DNA from 2 places in the Undibacterium sp. Di27W genome. Region 2 is predicted to be linked to the other one. Evidence: riboswitches for the same ligand, from Rfam matches in the RefSeq annotation. Region 2 holds a riboswitch; the other holds the start of a gene.
The links. Region 2 has a riboswitch for glycine ahead of gcvT (glycine cleavage system aminomethyltransferase GcvT). Riboswitches for the same ligand answer to the same signal wherever they lie in the genome.
Positions count from the first base shown of each region.

Region 1 (5,674 bases), on a different contig from region 2:
GGTGGTCTGCATAGGAAAGAAGGGAAATTAAATTTCCTGGTGGTAATTATACTTTGAAGTAATTAGCTAGATGTATGAAGTTTGTATGAAATTTATTCATGATTTGTTATGTCAGGTTCTTTTACATGCCAAGGCGTGTTGACATGTTTAAGCAGCAATATTTGCTGTAAATGCCAGTTGCATGACCTGGCATAGCCTTCATTTCTTGTTTAGTACTTTGAGTGATTTAGCTGCACTCACCAGCATGGTCAGTAGGAGAAACAAGTGCATGCTCACTACAAGCATGGTCCCCAACTGTGCATGAAGCTGGTCCAGCATATAGGCCAGGCCCCATGCCAGCAGCGGGAATAAGGGGATGATGGGAAATATGGATACACTTCCCATGTCCCCTTTTGCGCTTTTCTCTAAGACGGCCGTTGGTATCCAGATGAGCCAGGCAAGACTGGCAATGAGTAGGGCGTAGAGATCAGTCATGGCCGACGTAGGGTATTCAATGTGGCGCGGTCGCGGCTTCAAGCTGTGTCAAATAAAACATCGCCTGCTCCTTATTTTCCCCGCACATGTCAAACGAAGCCTTTAAGCCCGCGCAAACAGCCGGGCGGCTGGCATCGCCAAAAATCTTGCAACCCAAATCTGCATCCAGTTGTATACAGGGCACACCGGCGGGTTTGCCATTCGGCATGCCGGGTATGGGGCTAGTGATGGACGGTGCTATACAGCAGGCGGCGCAGTGGGGGCGGCAGGAAAAAGAAGTACTCATGCGCGCATTGTAAAGTATGCGTCTCATGGCACGCCAGCAGAAAGAGGTGCTTTGTATGATGCACGGCAGGTAGGAGGTGTTAAATGCACAAGCTCCCACCTGCTTATTTCATGACGTATATGTCACAGCAATGCCAGGGTGATCAGCCACTGACATTCATACGCTGGGTATGTGTCCACTGATGATCATAGTCAGATACCGCAGAACCATAAGTCCTGTAGGTTTTACCTTCACCCGGCCATGGGTTCATGATGTAGATGTAATTGGTACCATTGTAGACTTCATAGCCAGAACCGACCATGATATGGCCGCCGCCATTGGTCCAGCCATAGCGGATGATGAAGGGGCGGTTGGCATTGATGTCATTGACCACGGTATTCCATGAAGATGCATAGCTATAAGCGTTGTTGGATACGCCCCAATGGCTCAGGATGTTTTGCACGCTGCCACCGCTGCCATACATGGAGTTGGGCTGATTGGCGTTGCTATTCCAGTTAAAATTGCTATTGCCGCAGGCATAATTCAAGCCAAAAGCCCAGTTGACGATCTGGCACTGGCTGGGATTTTGATTGTAGAAACTCAGTAATGCCTTGCTGCTGCCTGCCCAGCACCACTGGCTATGCTCCTGGGTCACCAGCGGTATGTTCAGCGCGCGTGACTGCGAAAAGGCGGATGACATACCCAGCATGATGCCCAGTGCAAGGATCAGTCTTAACAGATTTTTTTGCATGATATCTCCATATTTATTGTCAGTGTGAGCGGTAGTTTTTTTGTCTAGCGGAAGTTATCCAGATTGGTTTTGATACTGGCGCGCAGCGGATCAAGGATGTCGCTTTGTTCCAGCAAACCATTATTGGCAGAGGCTGTTCCGGTTTTTTCGCTGCGCTGTTGCAGCAGCAGGGTTTGCCGCGCTGCCTGCAAGGGTGCGAAGCGGGCACGGGCATCAGTCGGGGAGACGACTTCCAGGAAATCCGACATGGCCTGGTAGATGCGGATGAAGCGCAAGTTAGAGCGTGTGCTATTGCCATGCACGGCGATCGCTGCATCCACATCCTTGGCCAGCACTGCGCCACCATAGGAGGTGATGCCCCAGCGGCCATTGTCTTGCCTGAGGGTTGCCAGGCCTATCGGGGTGTCATGCAGGCTGATGACAAAGCGCCATTCGCCCGTGGCCTTGGCCAGGCTGCGCAAATCACTGCGACCGGCCAGGACATCTTGCGGTGGAATGCTATACACAGGGAAGCCATAACTGATTTTGGCATCCTTGAGGTCTTGCACATCATTGACTTCCAGCGGGAATTCGGCAGGCAGAGTACCACCGCGCCGCTGTACATTGAATTGCACAAAGGCGGCGAAATCACGTTGTGCCGCGGCGTTGACCAGGCGGGCCTGCTCTGTCGTGCCAGCGATGTCGCTACTGATGTTTTGTGCCAGTAGTGGTGCGCTCGTCACGGCACAACCAAGGCTGAGTATCAAAGCGGCGAGCGTGGATTTTTTGTATCTTGAAACGGAGTTCAAATGCATGATAGCTTGCTCCTTCTAGAGTGGTAGACAATAGCCCGCCTGTCCAAGCGGGCTGGGCGGCTTGAAACATGGCATGGTTCACATGCCGGACAAAATTACCCGCTGGTGCGGGAATAGGGATTAGCGCAACGAGCTAGATCTGAACTATCTCGCTGAGCTATGTCGTGGCATCAACAATGCAGGTGACTGCACCAGAGGTGCGTGTGGTGATCATGCTTAAGTAAATGGTCTGTGCTGAGATGGTCTTTGTCGCCATGGCTGTCGTGTTTGGCTTCTTCAGACCTGGTTTTTTTACCAGGTCCAGACTTGGCGAGCGCGCAGGCAGCAGCCATCGCGGTGACAGTGTCACCGTGTAATTTCATGATTTTCATGATGTAGAAACTCCGGGCGTCAAAGAGATATCTGCGCGCAAAATACGCTGCGGATACCCCCTCTGTCCTGGACCTGAGAGATTTCGCCTGCAACTGCTGGTGGCAGTGCAATGCTTGCTCCTTCGGTGTGCCGGGCGACGTAGTCCGGCAGCTCTTCAGAGTTTAAAAATGATAACGGTCCTTGTTGCCTGAGAGTTTCCGGGGTGGTTGCTCCTTCGGCGCTGCCCTTTTTTATGCGTAGACAGTCTCTCCCGATATCACCTGGCTTGCGCCTTTGTGCTCAACCCCTTGTGTGGGTCGTAGAAATGAGCATAGTGCACGTCTTAATCATTTACAAATTATTTTTTGATGTCAAAGCATTTATTTTCCGCGCAATGCATTGCGGCCGTAGCTTTGAAAAAAATGAATGCCAGCCCAAGATCGTCAATAAGCTCTTACATGCTTTGGTATGCTTGGTGTTTGTCCCTTGGCCCAGCTATCATATGGCTACTATCCAGCCTATTTTTTTATCCATGTCTCTGCAATTTCCCCGGGTTTCGCGATCACGCCCCTTGTCCCTGCTAGTCAAACTCAGCCTCAGTTGTGGGCTGGCATTGAGTTCTATCCCACTCCAGGTCCAGGCTCAGGACAAACCCGCAGCACAGCAAGCTGCCAAGGAAAAAGGCAAGGAAAGTGCCTGGCTGACTAGCTCTGCGCTGAGCAATTTTGCGAAAAAAATGGTGGAAAGTCGCTACATGCCCTACAAGTTGGTGGGGCAAAAAGATGGCAAGAGCATGCTGACTTACAAAGCATATTTCCAGCCCTTGCCACGTGATATAGAAAGATTTTATTACTATTGGGCCATGACGCCGGAATGGTATGCCACTTACAAAAACAATATGGCAGAAGAAGGTTATCAGGAAACCTGGCACCAGTCTTTTAGCGATGCGGCCAATACCGAATTACATCAGGCGGTGTGGCAAAAAAAACTTACGGGAAGTCCAGAGGTTCCCAAAGTGGGTAGCGGCTATGCTGATGAAGAGCATGAGCAAAACATCCTGGCCTCAATGTTATGGCGCGGCGAATTTAATAAACTGGACCAAACTCTGGACGGTGGCTTTGCGAAAAAACAGGCTGGACAATTAAACTCCAATACCCTGTATACGCGTTTTGGCACCCTGTCACGTTTGGATAAAGAGTACAAAAAACAATTTGATCGCTGGGTAAAAACCAGTCGGCATGGATATGCCTATCTGGCGCGTGGGATGTTCTTGCAAGAGCAGGCCTGGGAAGCGCGCGGTGCTAAATTTGCTGCCGAGACCAGCAAGTCACAGTTTGCCGCATTTCACCGCCTGGCTGCTCTGGCCAGACAGGATTTTAATAAGGCCAATGAAAAAATCACGGCATGCGCTATCTGTGCCGGTGAATTGATACGCAATAACAAGGCGCTCAGCAAGCAAGAAGATGATCTGGCTTTGCTCAAAACCGCTCTGCAACAAGACCATGGCCTGTATTCACCTGCCTATGCCTATCTGAATAAACTACTGCCGCAATGGGGTGGTTCATTTAACGAGATGGAAGCCTTCATCAATTACATCAAGCAAAATACCGACGATGAGATACTGGTGGAGCAATTGAAGTCACGACTGTGCTACGAGCGTGGCATGGCCATTTATCGAGAAGATACTGAAGGCGCACGCATCTGGCTTGAAAAAGGCTTGAATAGCCAGCCCTATCAATTGCTGATCAACGAACTGGCCCTGCTATATGCCAAAAAGAACAGCCACCAACAGGCCATAGCCCTGCTGGAAAAGAGTATGGCGAATGGCAATGAATGGGATCTCTATACCCTCGAGGCCCTGGCTCAGTCTTATTTTGCGCTAGGCATGCAAGTCAAGGGTGACAAGCTCATCGCCAAGAGGGATGAGGCTGTCCGGCGCTTCAGGGATGGTGAATAGAGAGATTGTGCTTCTGATATCGGATCTTCATCAGGCTTCAGTTAAAATCTATGTTGCTTCATAGAAGAATTTCTTTTGCGTAATCAATTGTGCAATTAACCGTTCAACCAAGCCTGCGTCGCCCGCTCCTCCATTTTTTTTCCTTGCTTGCGTTATGTCTGCTGGCCGCTTGCACACGCACAGAATCTGTGCAAACCCTGGAGCAGCGCGACCTCATGCGCCTGGTCTTCAAGGGCTGGGATGTGGCAGATGACAAGGCCATCGTCAAGGCCCCGCAGTTAAAGGCAGAATTGCCAGCCTCTGCCAAACCGGTAGCAGAACTGGCCTTGCGCATGCATGCCCTGCATGTGCAAAAGCTGGCAGAAGATACCGCAGTCTTGCTAGTCAAGGGCGAGCCACTGGAGTCTGGCTTACCCAATCTGATTGCTGCCTACTGGTTCCAGCGTCGTGGCGAAGCCTGGTCATTGACCAATCGCCAGGACGTGGTGGAATGGCTGGCACCCGATGGCCGTATCAGCAAGACCAGCCTGGTGGAATTATTTCCTGGCGAATTTGCCCTGGCGATAGAGCATAGCCATGTAGAAAAAAATGAAGTGAATATCTGGTTGCGCTTGTTGCGCATCGAGGCTGACAAAATCAGCCCCCTATTCGATAAAAGCAAGGACCCGGATCTGGTCCGGCATTTTGAAAGCGGCCCCGAATGTGAAGGTCTGATGCGCGCAGGTAAAGGCAAGCACCTGCGCCTGCACTTGCGCGACAGCGATCCGGCACCGCCCCATTGCCATGACTATCTCGCCAGATGGCAGCTTAGCCCCGGCACCACCATGCCAGGTCCGCTATTGCTGGAATTTTCAGGCAAGATCATTAGCTATCGTGAAGTCAGCCATGGCACAGATAGCACGGGTGAGCGCCTGACAGGCTATGACTTGCTCATCACGCCACTACTGGGCAAGATCAAGCTGGTGTTTGATCCTGCCACGCAGCAGTATGTGCTCCAGAATGATAAGCAGCATAAAGCCAAATAGGCGAGTAGTCGTCAAGGCCGCCCGGCCGCGACCCAGTTGATTAACTCATCCAGTGCC
Region 1 covers NZ_JBMPOS010000018.1:58,446-64,119, forward strand. Annotated here, with positions in the region: gene ACO0LF_RS27420 (hypothetical protein) at 199-474, opposite strand; gene ACO0LF_RS27425 (YkgJ family cysteine cluster protein) at 491-787, opposite strand; gene ACO0LF_RS27430 (C39 family peptidase) at 903-1,490, opposite strand; gene ACO0LF_RS27435 (hypothetical protein) at 1,535-2,284, opposite strand; gene ACO0LF_RS27440 (hypothetical protein) at 2,455-2,655, opposite strand; glycine riboswitch at 2,821-2,919, opposite strand; gene ACO0LF_RS27445 (hypothetical protein) at 3,207-4,592, shown strand; gene ACO0LF_RS27450 (hypothetical protein) at 4,781-5,617, shown strand; gene dacB (D-alanyl-D-alanine carboxypeptidase/D-alanyl-D-alanine endopeptidase) at 5,629-5,674, opposite strand, start outside.
Region 1: linked by a shared signal. The riboswitch ahead of ACO0LF_RS27440 (hypothetical protein) and the one ahead of gcvT (glycine cleavage system aminomethyltransferase GcvT) in region 2 are both predicted to bind glycine.

Region 2 (5,674 bases):
CTGGCGCAGATTGTAGCCAGCAGCCTGGGCAGCCAGGTGGTAGGCAGCAGCATTGGCGACATTGACTGTCAGGGTGTCGAAGTAAGTGGTGTTGGCGATAGCCAGACCCTGTTGTTTCAGGCCGCCAGCCAGCACACCCGTCAGGCGGTGTACGCGCAAGGCGATCTGGCGCAGGCCTGCAGGGCCGTGATAGACAGCATACATGGAGGCGATCACTGCCAGCAATACCTGGGCAGTACAGATATTCGATGTAGCTTTTTCACGGCGGATATGTTGTTCGCGTGTTTGCAGGGCCAGGCGGTAAGCCTTGTTGCCTTGTGCATCGACTGTCACCCCAACCAGACGGCCAGGCATGCTGCGTTTGAATGCATCGCGTGTACCCATGTAACCTGCGTGCGGGCCACCAAAGCCCAGCGGTACGCCAAAGCGCTGGCTGTTACCAACAACCACGTCAGCACCCCACTCGCCTGGAGACGCGATCAGTGTCAGTGCCAGCAAATCGGCAGCAGCGATGACCATTGCGCCCTTGGCATGCAAGGCTGCCGCGTATTCGCGGTAATCAACGATGGAACCGTCAACGCCAGGGTATTGCAGCAAGACGCCGAAACAATCATTGTCCAGCGCTTCATTGCCAGCACAAGTGCGTACTTCTATACCCAGTGGTTTGGCGCGGGTTTCTATGATTTCGCGGGTTTGTGGCAAGACATCGGCAGCGACATAAAACACATTCGATTTGGATTTGCCTACGCGCTGTATCAGCGTCATGGCTTCAGCCGCAGCCGTGCCTTCATCGAGCATGGATGCATTGGCGATGTCCATGCCAGTCAGGTCAGTGATGACTTGCTGGAAGTTCAAGATGGCTTCCAGGCGACCCTGGGAAATCTCTGGCTGATACGGTGTGTAAGCTGTGTACCAGGCAGGGTTTTCAAAGATATTGCGCAGGATCACGCCAGGCGTATGCGTATTGTAATACCCCTGACCGATCAAAGACTTCAGTACACGGTTTTTCGACGCCAGTGCCTTCAATGTGGCCAGTGCTTCCTGTTCGGACTTGGCTTCTGTGAATTGCGCCAGTGGCAGCACATCGTGACGGCGGATATTGGCCGGGACGATGGCATCAATCAGGGCTGTGCGGTCAGCATAGCCCAGGGTTTTCAGCATGGCGGCTTGTTCTGCTTCAGAAGGGCCGATATGGCGAGCGATGAAAGCGTCATGCGCTTCCAGTTGGGTCAGTGAAGGACGGGTCATGGTATATGGGGTACAGAAGAGTAACGTGGAATATCAGGTGTAGCTATGCGGGACAAACCGCAACAGGCAAATCCATATTAAAAGAGGCAGCCACAGGGCCACCTCTTTTAACTACATAATCAGGCGATGTTCTTGGCGTAAGCTTCAGCATTCATCAAGGCATCAAGATCAGCAATATTGGCTGGCTTCAGTTTGAACAACCATGCAGCAAATGCATCAGCATTGATGGATTCTGGTGCATCGGCCAGTTCTTCATTGATGGCGACAACTTCGCCAGTCACTGGTGCATAGATATCGCCAGCTGCTTTAACAGACTCAACCACGGCGCAATCCTTGCCAGCTTCGAGTGCTGTGCCAACTTTAGGCAGATCAACGAAAACGATATCGCCCAAAGCGTCCTGAGCAAATGCTGTAATGCCGACAGTGATCGTGCCGTCTGCTTCTGTGCGTACCCATTCGTGGGATGTTGTGTATTTCAGGTCTGCTGGTACGTTCATGATGGGCTCCAGTTAAATAAATTGTTTTAAATAATAATGAGTGGCTAATCAATAGTAGTCAGTACTAACACCTTGTACTGACTGCAGATCAAATTATACGGCCAGGATTTTGCCGTTACGGACAAAAGGCAGTTTGACAACAGATGCTGCCAATTGCTTGTCACGGATAACAACATGTACAGTATCGCCTACAGATACGCCCATAGGCAAACGTGCCAGTGCAATTGCCTGTTCCATGGTCGGGCTGAAAGTACCGCTGGTGATTTCACCTTCGCCTTGTGCGCACACTACTTTTTGATGGGCGCGCAAGATGCCGCCTTTTTCACGCAGGATCAGGCCCAGGAACTGGGCGTTCTGGCCTTGTGTTTGCAATGCTTGTTTGCCAACGAAATCGCGTTCACTGACCAGGTCGATAGTCCAGGCCAGACCAGCATCAAGCGGGTTGACTGTTTCATCCATGTCCTGGCCATACAGATTCATGCCAGCTTCGAGACGCAGGGTGTCGCGCGCACCCAGGCCAGCAGGTTTGACGCCAACCGCGACCAGGGCATTCCAGAAATCAGTCACGCGATCGGCAGAAACAGCAATCTCAAAACCATCTTCACCGGTATAACCAGTGCGTGCCACCATGACTTCACCAAAGGAGGTGTCGGCCACGATAACAGCATTGAAAGGTTTGATGTCTGCGCTGGCAGCCTTGGTTTCTGGCAAGACTTCCCATGCCTTGGCGCGGGCATTCGGGCCCTGCACTGCTACGAGAGCGAAAGCGTTAGCACCATCCCGGCGCTGGGTAATGGTCAGGCCGCTATTGGTTTCTGCATTGCGGGCATTCATCCAGGCGATGTCTTTTTCTGCCGTGCCAGCATTGACGACGAGGCGGAACCAGTTTTCGCTGAAGAAATAAATGATGAGGTCGTCGATGACCGTGCCTTCAGGCTTCAACATGCAGGAATACAGGGCCTTGCCCGCCACCTGCAATTTATCGACATTATTGGCTACCAGGCCACGCAGGAAGCTGCGTACATTTTCGCCCTGCAAATCAACGACACACATATGGGATACATCAAACATGCCGCAATCAGTGCGCACAGCATGATGTTCTTCGATTTGGGAACCATAGTTGACGGGCATGTCCCAACCGCCAAAATCAACCATTTTTGCGCCAGCCGCACGATGGGCTGCATTGAGGGGAGTTGCCTTGAGTGATGTCGCTGCTTGCGTCATGAGTGCCTCATTACCAGATTGCCAGATTGAAGGGACGAACAAACGCATGCCGACGAATAAACGTCGCATGCGCTGAAATCGCATACCCCTCTGTCCTGGTACCTGAGAGATTACGGGAGCCATGTATGTTTGCTGCCCGCGCGCACCTTCGGTGGGTAGTCCGGCGAATATTTATAAAAATAAACCTATCTGCCGCTACCGCTCTCCAGAGTTGGGGCAACTTTTAACTACCCCGTTGATCGGTCCTTTGTGCCTGAGAGTTTTTTGGGTATTAGCCCCTTCGGCGGTAACTTTCGTCACGCTCTCCCGATCAAGTAGCGCGATTATATAAGGCTTGCAAGGGCTTGGGTAGTTGAGTGTGGAAATATTTACAGAAAAGTGCTTAGCTCATGCTGGAATTGTTAAATTAGCAAATAAAATTTTATTTTAAAGAAATTCTTGTATTTGCTTCCATTGCCAAATCGACTATTTAAATATACTTTCCATTTACCGCCTATATTTACCTGATAGTAAATCTCATCCTTGCAGACTGATTTGAATCTTGCATTTTGCGTGAGGCAAATATCTTAAATGCTTTTGCCAAGCTGAAATTAATAACCAGTATTCGTGAAATTATGATTGCAGGCCGGGGGTAGCCCGGCCTGCAATCTTAAATGACGTGTGAAGGTATTTGAAAATCCGAATGCTCAAACACTAGGGATCAGAAATTAGCTCACGCAATAGTTGACCACGAACGCCACTGGATTCCAGCCAAAAGCATGCTGGAATGACGTCAATATGTGCGTTGCATCATTGCCGGATTATGCTTCGGTGATGATGGTAACAGGTCCTCCTATTTCCCCCTCAACACCAACACACTCTTAGCATGCCCCACAACATCCTTCTCACTCAAATACTGCTGCACATAAGTCCCAGCCGCAAACCCTGCCGCCTGATCATTGTAGTGGGCATCAAACAAAACCCCGCTCTGCCCCACGGGATTAATGCCTAGCGCTTTCGAGGCATCGGCAAAATCAATCAGGCGTCGTGTGGATGGCCCGTACACGACATCCCAGGGTGCTGGCCCTATAGGTCCGGACAAATTATTTGGCACTTCACGCCCACCCGCAACTTCAAACGGGCCTATGTTGAATAGCTTGTCCAGCGGCTTTTGCTGAGATAAAGGATGCTTGTGCGTCAGCGTATGCGCCTTGCCCCAGGTCCATTGCTTGCTGTCGGTGCCGAAAGTTTTTTGCAAATGCGCGATGCTGTCGCGCCAGGCCAGTGCCAGGATATCGTCGCGGGTTTCCACTGCTGACGTGGCACGATTATCCCACCAGGGTGAATTCGCATCTGCGAGCAAGCGTGGCAAGGCATAATCGAGTGCGCGGGTGCGCAAGAGGTTTTTAAATTGGACTTCACCGACTTCATTCGCCATCGCCGCATAGGTGATCTGATACAGTAATTGGCTGAAGATGGTGGGCGCTATGCTATTCGCCTGGTAACTGCCATCCCATTTCTCCAGCAATTCCAGCAAACGCTTGCCGTCTGCATCAGTTACTTGCTTGCGCAAGATGGGCAAGATGGAGGGCAAAATCTGGGCAGCATAAGCTGTCTTATTATCGAGCTGCAAAGCCTGGCTGTTTTTGGTATTCCACTTGATGCCAGGCTGCGACAGCAAAACATCTAGACGACGCGCGCGCTCATTCAGATTGTAATAACCGGGTATGGCAAAATCTGCCGATGGCAGGGGCTGCTGATTGGCCGAGACAATGTAGCCACGAGCAGGATTGACCTCATGCGGATTATCGGCGAAATCAGTAAAACCAGGTTTGTCCGCTTCTGCCGTGCTGCCATCGAGGATAAAAGCTGGATTGACGTCCGTTGGTCGCTTGACCAGTTTCGCCGCAGCCCACCAGGCAATATCACCTTGCGCATTGGCCCAGACGACGTTCAAACCCGGTGCATGAATATTGCTGGCGGCATGGGCGGCTAACTCTTTGGTGCTGGCACGGTTTAATTCATAAAATGCATCGAGTACGGGGTTTTCAGTTTCCAGGAATGTCCACCACATGGCGATGGGTTTGGCAGTCAGATCTTCACCCCATGCTTCACGGAAGGCGTCGCTGATGATGGGGCCATGCGCTGATGTTCTCAATTGCAGTTTGAGGGACTCACGCCCTTTGACCTTGATGATTTCTTCGCGGCTTTGCATATCCACCCACTGCCCCTTGATCCAGACTTGATTGGGATTTTGTGGATTGACTTTCTCGGCTATAAAATCGAGATCATCATTCTGGAACATGGTCAGGGTCCAGCCAAAGTTCTGGTTATGGCCCAATAGAGCAAAGGGATTGAGTGCCTGATGGTGACCATATAATTCAAAACCCGGCATTTTGAGATGGGCTTCATACCAGACTGCTGGTGCCGAGTAAGCGATGTGAGGGTCACCCGCCAGCAAGGGCTTGCCACTGGCTGTATTTTTACCGGCGACCACCCAGGCATTGCTGCCCTCGAATTGTGGCAGGCCAAACTCTTCCAAAGCTTGCTGGCTGGTGGTGGCGATACGATTCATTTTATCCCAGTCTGTCACGCCCAATTGCAAGGGTTTGATGACACCTTCTGGATGCCAGGCCAGGTCGAAAATGCGCAAATAATCTGCGCCTAGCTTGTCACGTATCTGTGTCAATACTGGTTCAGTACGAAAGGCAGCCGCAAAGCTGTAT
Region 2 covers NZ_JBMPOS010000001.1:238,310-243,983, reverse strand. Annotated here, with positions in the region: gene gcvP (aminomethyl-transferring glycine dehydrogenase) at 1-1,248, opposite strand, end outside; gene gcvH (glycine cleavage system protein GcvH) at 1,368-1,745, opposite strand; gene gcvT (glycine cleavage system aminomethyltransferase GcvT) at 1,839-2,969, opposite strand; glycine riboswitch at 3,050-3,188, opposite strand; glycine riboswitch at 3,200-3,288, opposite strand; gene ACO0LF_RS00995 (penicillin acylase family protein) at 3,802-5,674, opposite strand, start outside.